DNA from 4 places in the Arthrobacter sp. 8AJ genome. Region 2 is predicted to be linked to each of the others. Evidence: predicted binding sites of a transcription regulator. Region 2 holds the regulator's gene; each other region holds the start of a gene.
What was found. Region 2 encodes HrcA, which represses chaperone genes, less so after heat shock. Its sites were predicted from a motif close to TTNGCACTCGNNNNNNNCGAGTGCNAA; they were not measured.
Positions count from the first base shown of each region.

Region 1: a site for HrcA is predicted at 1,131-1,157, ahead of groL (chaperonin GroEL). Genes of this name have one in related genera too.
Region 3: a site for HrcA is predicted at 1,274-1,300, ahead of groES (co-chaperone GroES). Genes of this name have one in related genera too.
Region 4: a site for HrcA is predicted at 1,206-1,232, ahead of BACI349Y_RS16725 (Hsp20/alpha crystallin family protein). Genes of this name have one in related genera too.

Region 1 covers NZ_LR733289.1:3,323,468-3,325,665, forward strand. The annotation lists gene groL (chaperonin GroEL) at 1-952, opposite strand, end outside; gene BACI349Y_RS15405 (ABC transporter substrate-binding protein) at 1,243-2,198, opposite strand, start outside.
Region 2 covers NZ_LR733289.1:2,111,127-2,113,324, forward strand. The annotation lists gene BACI349Y_RS09825 (DUF3097 domain-containing protein) at 1-209, opposite strand, end outside; gene hrcA (heat-inducible transcriptional repressor HrcA) at 381-1,394, shown strand; gene dnaJ (molecular chaperone DnaJ) at 1,483-2,198, shown strand, end outside.
Region 3 covers NZ_LR733289.1:1,399,720-1,401,917, reverse strand. The annotation lists gene groL (chaperonin GroEL) at 1-744, opposite strand, end outside; gene groES (co-chaperone GroES) at 824-1,117, opposite strand; gene BACI349Y_RS06550 (hypothetical protein) at 1,373-1,753, opposite strand; gene BACI349Y_RS06545 (class I SAM-dependent methyltransferase) at 1,808-2,198, shown strand, end outside.
Region 4 covers NZ_LR733289.1:3,612,036-3,614,233, reverse strand. The annotation lists gene BACI349Y_RS16735 (thiamine pyrophosphate-dependent enzyme) at 1-557, opposite strand, end outside; partial or broken gene BACI349Y_RS16730 (amino acid permease) at 595-1,002, opposite strand; gene BACI349Y_RS16725 (Hsp20/alpha crystallin family protein) at 1,307-1,729, shown strand; gene BACI349Y_RS16720 (NAD(P)H-hydrate dehydratase) at 1,901-2,198, opposite strand, start outside.

The sequences.
Region 1 (2,198 bases), 1.2 Mb from region 2:
CCTGGCCCAGGAGCTCCAGGCCGGCAGTCTCCAGCTTGAGGCCAACTTCCTCGGAGATGACCTGGCCGCCGGTGAGGACGGCGATGTCGGCGAGCTGGGCCTTGCGGCGGTCACCGAAGCCGGGAGCCTTGACGGCGACGGACTTGAAGGTGCCGCGGATCTTGTTCACGATCAGGGTGGCCAGGGCCTCGCCCTCGATGTCCTCGGCAATGATCAGCAGCGGCTTGTTGGACTGCATGACCTTTTCCAGGACAGCAACCAGTTCCTTGACGTTGGAGATCTTGGAGTTGACGATCAGGATGTACGGATCCTCGAGGACCGTTTCCTGGCGCTCAGCGTCGGTGACGAAGTAGGCGGAGATGTAACCCTTGTCGAAGCGCATGCCTTCGGTGAGTTCCAGCTCCAGGCCGAAGGTGTTGGACTCCTCGACCGTGATGACGCCTTCCTTGCCAACCTTGTCCAGGGCTTCGGCGATAAGGGCACCAATCTCGTCGTCACCGGCGGAGATGGAGGCGGTAGCCGCGATCTCTTCCTTGGTTTCGATTTCCTTGGCGGAGTTCAGCAGCTCGGCGGTGACGGCCTCAACAGCCTTTTCGATACCGCGCTTGAGGGACAGCGGGTCGGCGCCGGCGGCAACGTTGCGCAGGCCTTCCTTGACCAGGGCCTGGGCCAGGACGGTTGCCGTGGTGGTGCCGTCACCGGCAACGTCGTCGGTCTTCTTGGCAACTTCCTTGACCAGCTCTGCGCCGATCTTCTCGTAGGGATCGTCCAGCTCGATCTCCTTGGCGATGGAAACACCATCGTTGGTGATCGTGGGGGCGCCCCACTTCTTTTCGAGGACGACGTTGCGTCCACGCGGGCCGAGGGTGACCTTAACGGCGTCGGCGAGGGTGTTCAGGCCACGCTCAAGGCCGCGGCGTGCCTCTTCATCAAATGCAATGATCTTGGCCATAACGGCAGTAGTCCTTTCGGGACAGTCGTTAAGAATGAACCTTCGCTGCAGTGCCCGCGACGGACGATCCTTTGCCGGCGGCCTCTGTATGCCTCCGGGCGGGGATCTCACTGAAGTGAGGTGTTTCTTTCGCTCCTCGACCGGTGCCGTGCGCCGCCGGCCGGAACCAGGCATTGCTTTAGCAGTCGGTGCGTCAGAGTGCTAAGTCAATAATTAGCACTCCCCAGGTGAGAGTGCAAGCGAAAAGACGCGTGACACCCCGCAGGACGGGGCCGCTTCGCCCAGGGCGATCAGCCGGAGTGGCCCGCTGTCTCCCGGCCGGACAGCGAGGGGTTGTTGTCGGGTCCGAAGGTGTACACGGAGAAGAGGGCCGTGGTGATATCGCCCTTGGCATCGAAGGCCACCGGGCCCGATTCGCCGTCGTAGTTGATGTCCGGGCCGGCAGCAAGGCCGCCCAGGCACTCCTTGTAGCTCAGGCATGGGGCGGCTGGCACTCCGGCGCCGGGGCCGGCTGCCCCTCCGGAGACGGCAATCAGGTTGCCGGCAATGGAGCGTCCGGCGTCATCCTGGGCACGTGCTCCGGCGAGGGCCGCCAGCGTGACGGCGTCGTAGGTTTCGGCAGCGTAGGAGACGTCCTTGAGGGCAGGGTCCACCGCCAGCAGTTTTGACTGGAAGGCAGCGGTGGGCAACTGTCCGGGGACGACGGCGCGTGTGCCCTCGAGGGTCCCGGAGCCGAGCCTGGAGCCGTACCGGGCAAACGCGCCGTCGCTGAGGATGATCCGTGAACCGGTGAGGCCGGCGCTGTCCAGCCCGGCCAGGGCGTCCTGCGCGCCCTCGCGGGCAATCAGGACGACGGCGTCAGGCTTGGCCTTTGCGGTGGAGCGCGCGGTTTCGGCGGCGGCACCGTCCTTGAAGCCGGCCCCGGGCAGGACCGTGAGTCCGGACTTTGTCGCAGCGTCCGTGACGGCAGCGGAGAGGTCCTTGCCGTAGGAGCCTTCCTGGTACAGCACACTGATGGTGGCGGCCCCGGAGTCCTTGGCGAGTTTGGCCAACACGGGGCCCTGGGCGACGTCGGCTGCGGCGGTGCGGAAATAGTAGCCTCCGCTGGCGAGCCCTGACAGGCCTGCAGCTGTGTTGGCCGGCGAGATGACCGGTATGCGCGCGTGGGACAGAACGTCCACCGCGGCGGCCGCATGGCTGGAATCGGTGGGTCCGATCACCACATCCGCTTTGGCGGCGGCGAGGT
Region 2 (2,198 bases):
CCGAAGCCGAGCTTGAAGGACCGGGACTTCCCTCGGCGGTCCTCCAGCGCCACGACGTGCATGCCGCCGGACTTTTCCACCCGGGTGACGGCGCCCACCCAGCCCGACTGGACATCCTCGAGCACCATGCCCCGCTCCACCGGCACCTCGGGCAATTCCGCCTTGGCCGGGGCGGAAATGCCGCGGGGCCCCCAGTTTTGGTAATCCATGGATTCAATCCGCCTAGCGCTAGGTCCTCCGCACCGGAATTTCGCCCGGAGCGGTACCAATGCTAACAACGGGCCGAGGCATAATAGACTGTTAGCACTTAGGCATGTCGAGTGCTAACACTGGTGGCACCTGGCGGGGTATGCGCCCCGGACCATGGATGGAGGTGGAGAGTGAGCGAGCCACGCAAACTGGAAGTGCTGCGGGCCATCGTGGAGGACTACGTCCACTCCCGCGAACCGGTCGGGTCAAAGGCATTGGTCGAACGGCATCATCTTGGCGTTTCCAGCGCAACCATCCGCAATGACATGGCGGCCCTTGAAGACGAGGGATTGATCACGGCCCCGCACACCAGTGCAGGGCGGATTCCCACGGACAAGGGCTACCGGCTCTTTGTCGACCAGATCTCGGCAGTCAAGCCCCTGTCGGCAGCGGAGCGCCGGGCCATCCAGTCCCTGCTGGAAGGCGCTGACGACCTCGACGACGTCCTGGACCGCACCGTCCGGCTGCTGTCGCAGCTGACCAACCAAGTGGCTGTGGTCCAGTATCCGCACCTCAGCAAGGCACTGGTGCGCCACATCGAGTTCGTGCTCCTGGCCCCCCGCAAGGTGCTGGTGGTGCTGATTGCGAACAGCGGCAAGGTGGAGCAGCGGGTCATCGACGTCGGCCAGGACCTTGGCGACGACGCCCTGGCCGCGCTCCGCACCCGATTCCTTGCCGCACTGGCCGGAACTCCGCTCAGCCAGCTGGCCAAGGCGCTCCCCGCCGTCGTGGCCGGCACCGCGCACGGCCAGCGCCAGGCCGCGCACGCCCTGGCACTTGGCCTCGAGGGGCTGGCGCAAAACACCAGGGAGGACCGGATGGTCATGGCCGGAACGGCGAACCTGGCCAGGTCCAACGTGGATTTCCCCCTCAGCATCGGCCCCGTGCTCGAGGCACTGGAGGAACAGGTGGTGATGCTGCGGCTGTTGAGCGAAATGGCCCAGGACCATCGGGGAGTGGCTGTCAGTATCGGAAGGGAAAACCCTTACGACGGCCTTGCCGAAGCCTCCGTGGTGGCCACCGGCTACGGCCCGGACAGCGCCGCGAAGGTAGGGATCCTCGGCCCAACCAGGATGGACTATCCCACCACCATGGCCGCCGTCAGGGCTGTGGCCCGCTACCTTTCCAGGATTTTGGGGCCCTGACTCTTCGCCGCCGGAGCCTTTTCCGGACCGGAATACAGAGCGGGGCCGCCCAAACTGAACGCAGTACAACAAGGAAGAGATACGAACTTTGAGCAGCCACTATGACGTCCTTGGAGTCTCACCCGAAGCTACGGGCGAAGAGATCAAAAAGGCCTACCGCAAACTGGCCCGCACCCTTCACCCGGACGTAAACCCCGGTGCGGACGCTTCAGAACGCTTCAAGGCAGTAACTCACGCCTACGAGGTCCTTTCCGACCCCCAAAAGCGGAGGATCTACGACACCACAGGCAACGAGAACGGCACGGACAACGGCTTCGGCGCTGCCGGTTACGCGGGCCAGGGCTTCGCATTCCAGGACATTTTCGACACCTTCTTCGGCGCCGGTGGCACCTCCGGCCCGGCTTCCCGCGTCCGCCGCGGCCAGGACGCCCTCATCAGCGTCCGGATCGACCTTCGCGACGCCGTGTTCGGCGTGAACAAGAAGCTCGAAGTGGATACTGCCGTGGTCTGCCCCACCTGTGACGGTTCCTGCTGCCGGCCCGGCACCCACCCCGAGCGCTGCGACATCTGCGGCGGCAGCGGCCAGGTCCAGCGGGCCGTGCGCTCCATCCTGGGCCAGGTCATGACGGCCGCCCCCTGCGGCACCTGCGAAGGCTTCGGCACGGTCATCAAGGATCCCTGCAACGAGTGCAGCGGCCAGGGCCGTATCCGCAGCCGGCGGTCGCTGACCATCAAGGTTCCCGCCGGTGTGGCCACCGGAACCCGGATCCAGCTCGCCGGGCAGGGCGAAGCCGGACCTGCAGG
Region 3 (2,198 bases), 710 kb from region 2:
GGCGATGATGAACAGCGGCTTGGAACTCTGCAGCGCCTTTTCGAGCAGCGGCAGGAATTCCTGGATCGAGGAGATCTTGCCCTGGTTGATCAGGATGAGTGCGTCCTCGAGGACTGCTTCCTGGCGCTCCGCGTCGGTGACGAAGTACGGGGACAGGTAGCCCTTGTCGAACTGCATGCCCTCGGTGAGGACCAGTTCGGTCTGGGTGGTGGAGGACTCTTCGATGGTGATGACACCATCCTTGCCCACCTTGCCGAAGGCCTCGGCGAGCAGTTCGCCGATTTCGTCGCTCTGCGCCGAGATGGCGGCAACGTTGGCTACCTGGGTGCCTTCGACCGGGCGGGCGTTCTCCAGCAGGCGGGCGGCCACGGCCTCAACCGCAACCTCGATGCCGCGCTTGATCTGGCCGGGGGCAGCGCCGGCTGCAACGTTGCGCAGGCCTTCCTTGACCAGCGCCTGTGCCAGGACCGTGGCGGTGGTGGTGCCGTCGCCGGCAACATCGTTGGTCTTGGTGGCTACTTCCTTGGCCAGCTGTGCGCCAAGGTTCTCGTAGGGGTCGTCCAGCTCGACTTCGCGGGCGATGGTGACGCCGTCGTTCGTGATGGTGGGGGCACCCCACTTCTTGTCCAGGACGACGTTGCGGCCGCGGGGGCCGAGCGTCACCTTGACGGTGTTCGCGAGCTTGTCGATGCCGGCCTCAAGGGACCGGCGGGCAGCGTCGTTAAACGCAAGCTGCTTTGCCATGGTTTTGTCCTTTCAAAGACAGAAACCCCGCGCTGCCGGCCAGCGTGAGCATGGCCGGCAGCACGGGGATCCGGAAGAGTTACTTGACGACGATTGCCAGGACGTCGCGGGCGGACAGCACGAGGTACTCGGTGCCGCCGGTCTTGACTTCGGTTCCGCCGTACTTGGAGTAGATGACGACGTCGCCAACGGCTACGTCAACGGGAACGCGGTTGCCATCTTCGAAGCGGCCGGGGCCTACGGCGACAACTTCGCCTTCCTGCGGCTTCTCCTGTGCGGAGTCCGGGATGACCAGGCCGGAAGCCGTGGTCTGCTCGGCTTCGAGCGGGCGGACAACAATACGATCCTCAAGAGGCTTAATAGAGACCGACACTCGGACCTCTCCTTTTCGTCAGCAAATTCGTGGACTGGAAAGCTTTCCGCCGTAGCTGGCAAACCGTCGTCGCGGTGCCGGCAGCAGCCTGGCTGGCAGCTCTTCATGTGTTAGCACCCTCCTAGGGAGAGTGCTAATGAAGACTCTATGTATGAGTTAGCACTCGGTCAAGGTGAGTGCCAACGTTTCGTCATGGGCGTACAGCCCGGGGCGGACGACGGCAGGTGGCCGGGGACGCGAAATGGCGCCCTGTCCCTACCGGCCCAGGTCGTCGAAGTCCACGTCCTCGCCGCCCTCCGTGTCGCTGCCGCCCTGCTTCCGTCCCCGGAAGAGCACCCAGCCGGACACCGCTGCGGCGAGCAGCGCAGCAGCGAGGAAGAAGATGCTCCCGGCCCGCGCGCCGTCGTACAGCCCGCGGATGTCCCGGGCCTCCTGGGTGTTGTCCTGGACGTCGTTGCCTCCCACCGAGTAAACGGTGGCGTTGAACGTATCGAGCAGGAAGATGATCACCAGCAGCGCGATGCAGACCACGGCCACGACGGCGGCGGCGATCAGCACAGGACGGGCGAACCTGGCCGGATGGCGGTCCCCGGACTCGTGGTCGCCGGTCTCGCGGGGGGCTGCGCTCTCATCCATGGATTCAACACTATCCGCATCCCGGCCACGCGCTCCTCCACTAGGCTGGAACCCATGGCTCAAGCTCCCCAGGACCAGATTGCACAGGACCAGATCGCACCATTGCTGACCCCCGAAGGCTGGGAGTTGCTGGCGTCCCTGGGCCCCTACCGGGACGAGGACTCGTTCGAGCTGAACTCCGCGCTCCGGAAAGCCGGACACCCCGCCGTGCTCGTGTCCGCCGTCCTGACGCAGTCACGGCTGCGGACCAAGGCAGAGGGGAAATTCGGGGAGTTCGCCCGGCAGATGCTGTTCACCCAGGCGGGCCTGGAGCAGGCCACGCGCCTCAACGTCGCCGCCCACCACGCCCAGCGGTTCGCTGCCGCGGGGATCAGCCGCGTGGCGGACCTGGGCTGCGGCCTCGGCGCCGATTCCCTGGCGCTGGCCTCCCTGGACATCAATGTCA
Region 4 (2,198 bases), 1.5 Mb from region 2:
CCGACAACCACGGGTCCGGGCCGTCCGCTCATCGCCGCAAACATGGCCTCGGCCACGATTTCGGAGGCCCGCTCCGGATGGTCCAGGACCATGACGCGCTTGGCGCCGGTATCGAACCAGGACTTGATGTCGAATTCCTGGAACGCTTCCCGGTCCCGGTGGGCAAACGGGATCAGGCCCACGAAGAGCAGCATGGGGGTGGAGTCCTGCCAGGCGGTGTGCAGGCCCACATGCGCATTTGCGGCGCCCGGCCCCCGGGTGACCATCGCGACGCCCGGGCGCTGCTGCATCTTGCCGTCCGCCTCCGCCATGTACGCAGCGCCGCCCTCATGCCGGCAGACGATGGTTTCGATGCTGGACTGGTGCAGGCCGTCCAGCACGTCGAGGAAGCTCTCGCCGGGAACCACGTAGGTGCGTTCCACGCCGTGGGCCACCAGCGAATCGACGATGACGTGGCCGGCGGATTTGAGGGCGGGCGCCACACGGTCCTGGTGGTGGACGACGGCGGCGGGCTGGGGACGGGAGGTGGTCAGGGTGGGCTGCGGCTCTGGTGTCATGGTCTTTCTTCAGCTCGGAGGGTTGCAGGCGTTGTAGTCAGGAAATGGGCGTCCGGTTGGCGATCACGGGTGCTTTGCCGGTGAAGCCTTCGCGGGTTTCGGCGATTTGGCGGATGCGGTGGCGGCAGGCGTACCAGCCGAGGACCATGAGGATGGAGGCGATGGCGGTGACGAGCATGGTCAGGGGTGAGTCGATGAAGACCATGATGAGGACGCCGACGAGGAAGAGGAGGGAGAGGTAGCCGGTGTAGGGGGCACCGAACATGCGGAAGGAGGGGCGTTCGACCCAGCCTTTGTCGGCCCAGCGTTTGAGCTGGATTTGGCACAGCACGATGGTGGCCCAGGTCATGATGATGCCGACGGAGGCGATGTTCAGGACGATTTCGAAGGCTTCGGCCGGGACGAGGTAGTTCAGCGGGACCCCGAGGAGGGAGACGACGGCGGTGAGAACCCGTTCCCCGCACCACCGTCACCGGGGCCGCTGCCCGTCCCGGACCCGGGCCCCGCTCCGCTCCGTCCGGACCCCACCAGGGACTGACCGCAAACCTTGGAAGGGGGCTTCCGCCGGCTGCGTATGCGCAGGTGGAAGGCCCCTTTTCCGTGCCTGGGCAAGGGCCGGAAAACCACCAGAATCCGCTGCCGCAAACTCTTGCAGACTTACTCCTCCAGTGCTAAAAAATCTATATCAGCCACTACAGATCGGCTGATACGGAAACTGTGTTGGACCATCTCTTACGAGGAGGGAAGCCATGTTGATGCGAACCGATCCGTTCCGCGAGCTGGACAGGCTGGCCCAGCAGGTCCTCGGCACGGCTGCACGCCCGGCGGCGATGCCGATGGATGCATGGCGCGAGGACCAGGAATTCGTCGTGGCCTTCGATTTGCCCGGTGTTTCGGTGGACTCGGTGGACCTGGATGTTGAACGGAATGTCCTGACGGTGCGGGCCGAACGCCCGGACCCGGCGGGCAAGGACATCGAGCTGGTCGCCTCTGAACGGCCGCGCGGCGTCTTCAGCCGCCAGCTGATCCTTGGCGACACCCTGGACACCGAACATGTCAAGGCCAGCTACGACGCAGGTGTCCTGACGCTGCGCATCCCGGTCGCCGAAAAGGCCAAGCCGCGCAAGATCGAGATCGAAACGAAGGGGGCAAAGCAGGAAATCGCCGCTTAGTTCCACACAGGACCGGGAGGCGGGCACATCTGTTGACTGCCTTTTTGGGGCGAATCGCCATTCTGTGCACGCCACAGCGCCAGACAGCGCACCGGCAGCGTAGGCCTTAACCTCCCGCCACGGTGGCCCCCGGCTTCGGCCGGGGGCCATCCACGCGTCCGGGGACTTGCGTCAGACGCTGAGCTCCAGCATCAGGGCGGGCAGTTCATCGGCGAGTTCGCGGGCCAGGAATCCCAGCGGCCCCAGCCTGCTGGCCAGCCGGTCCGCTGCCGCCGCGTGCAGGTGGGTACCCCAGCAGGCCGCCTGGGCGCCGGTGGTTCCGCGGGCCCGGAGCCCGGCAATCGCCCCTGCCAGGACGTCGCCGCTGCCGGAGGTCCCCAGGCCGCCGTAGCCTGTGGTGATCTTCCAGAGTTCGGGTTCGTCCGGGTCCGGGCCGGGCGGCCGGGCGATCAGTCCCTGGCAGCTGACC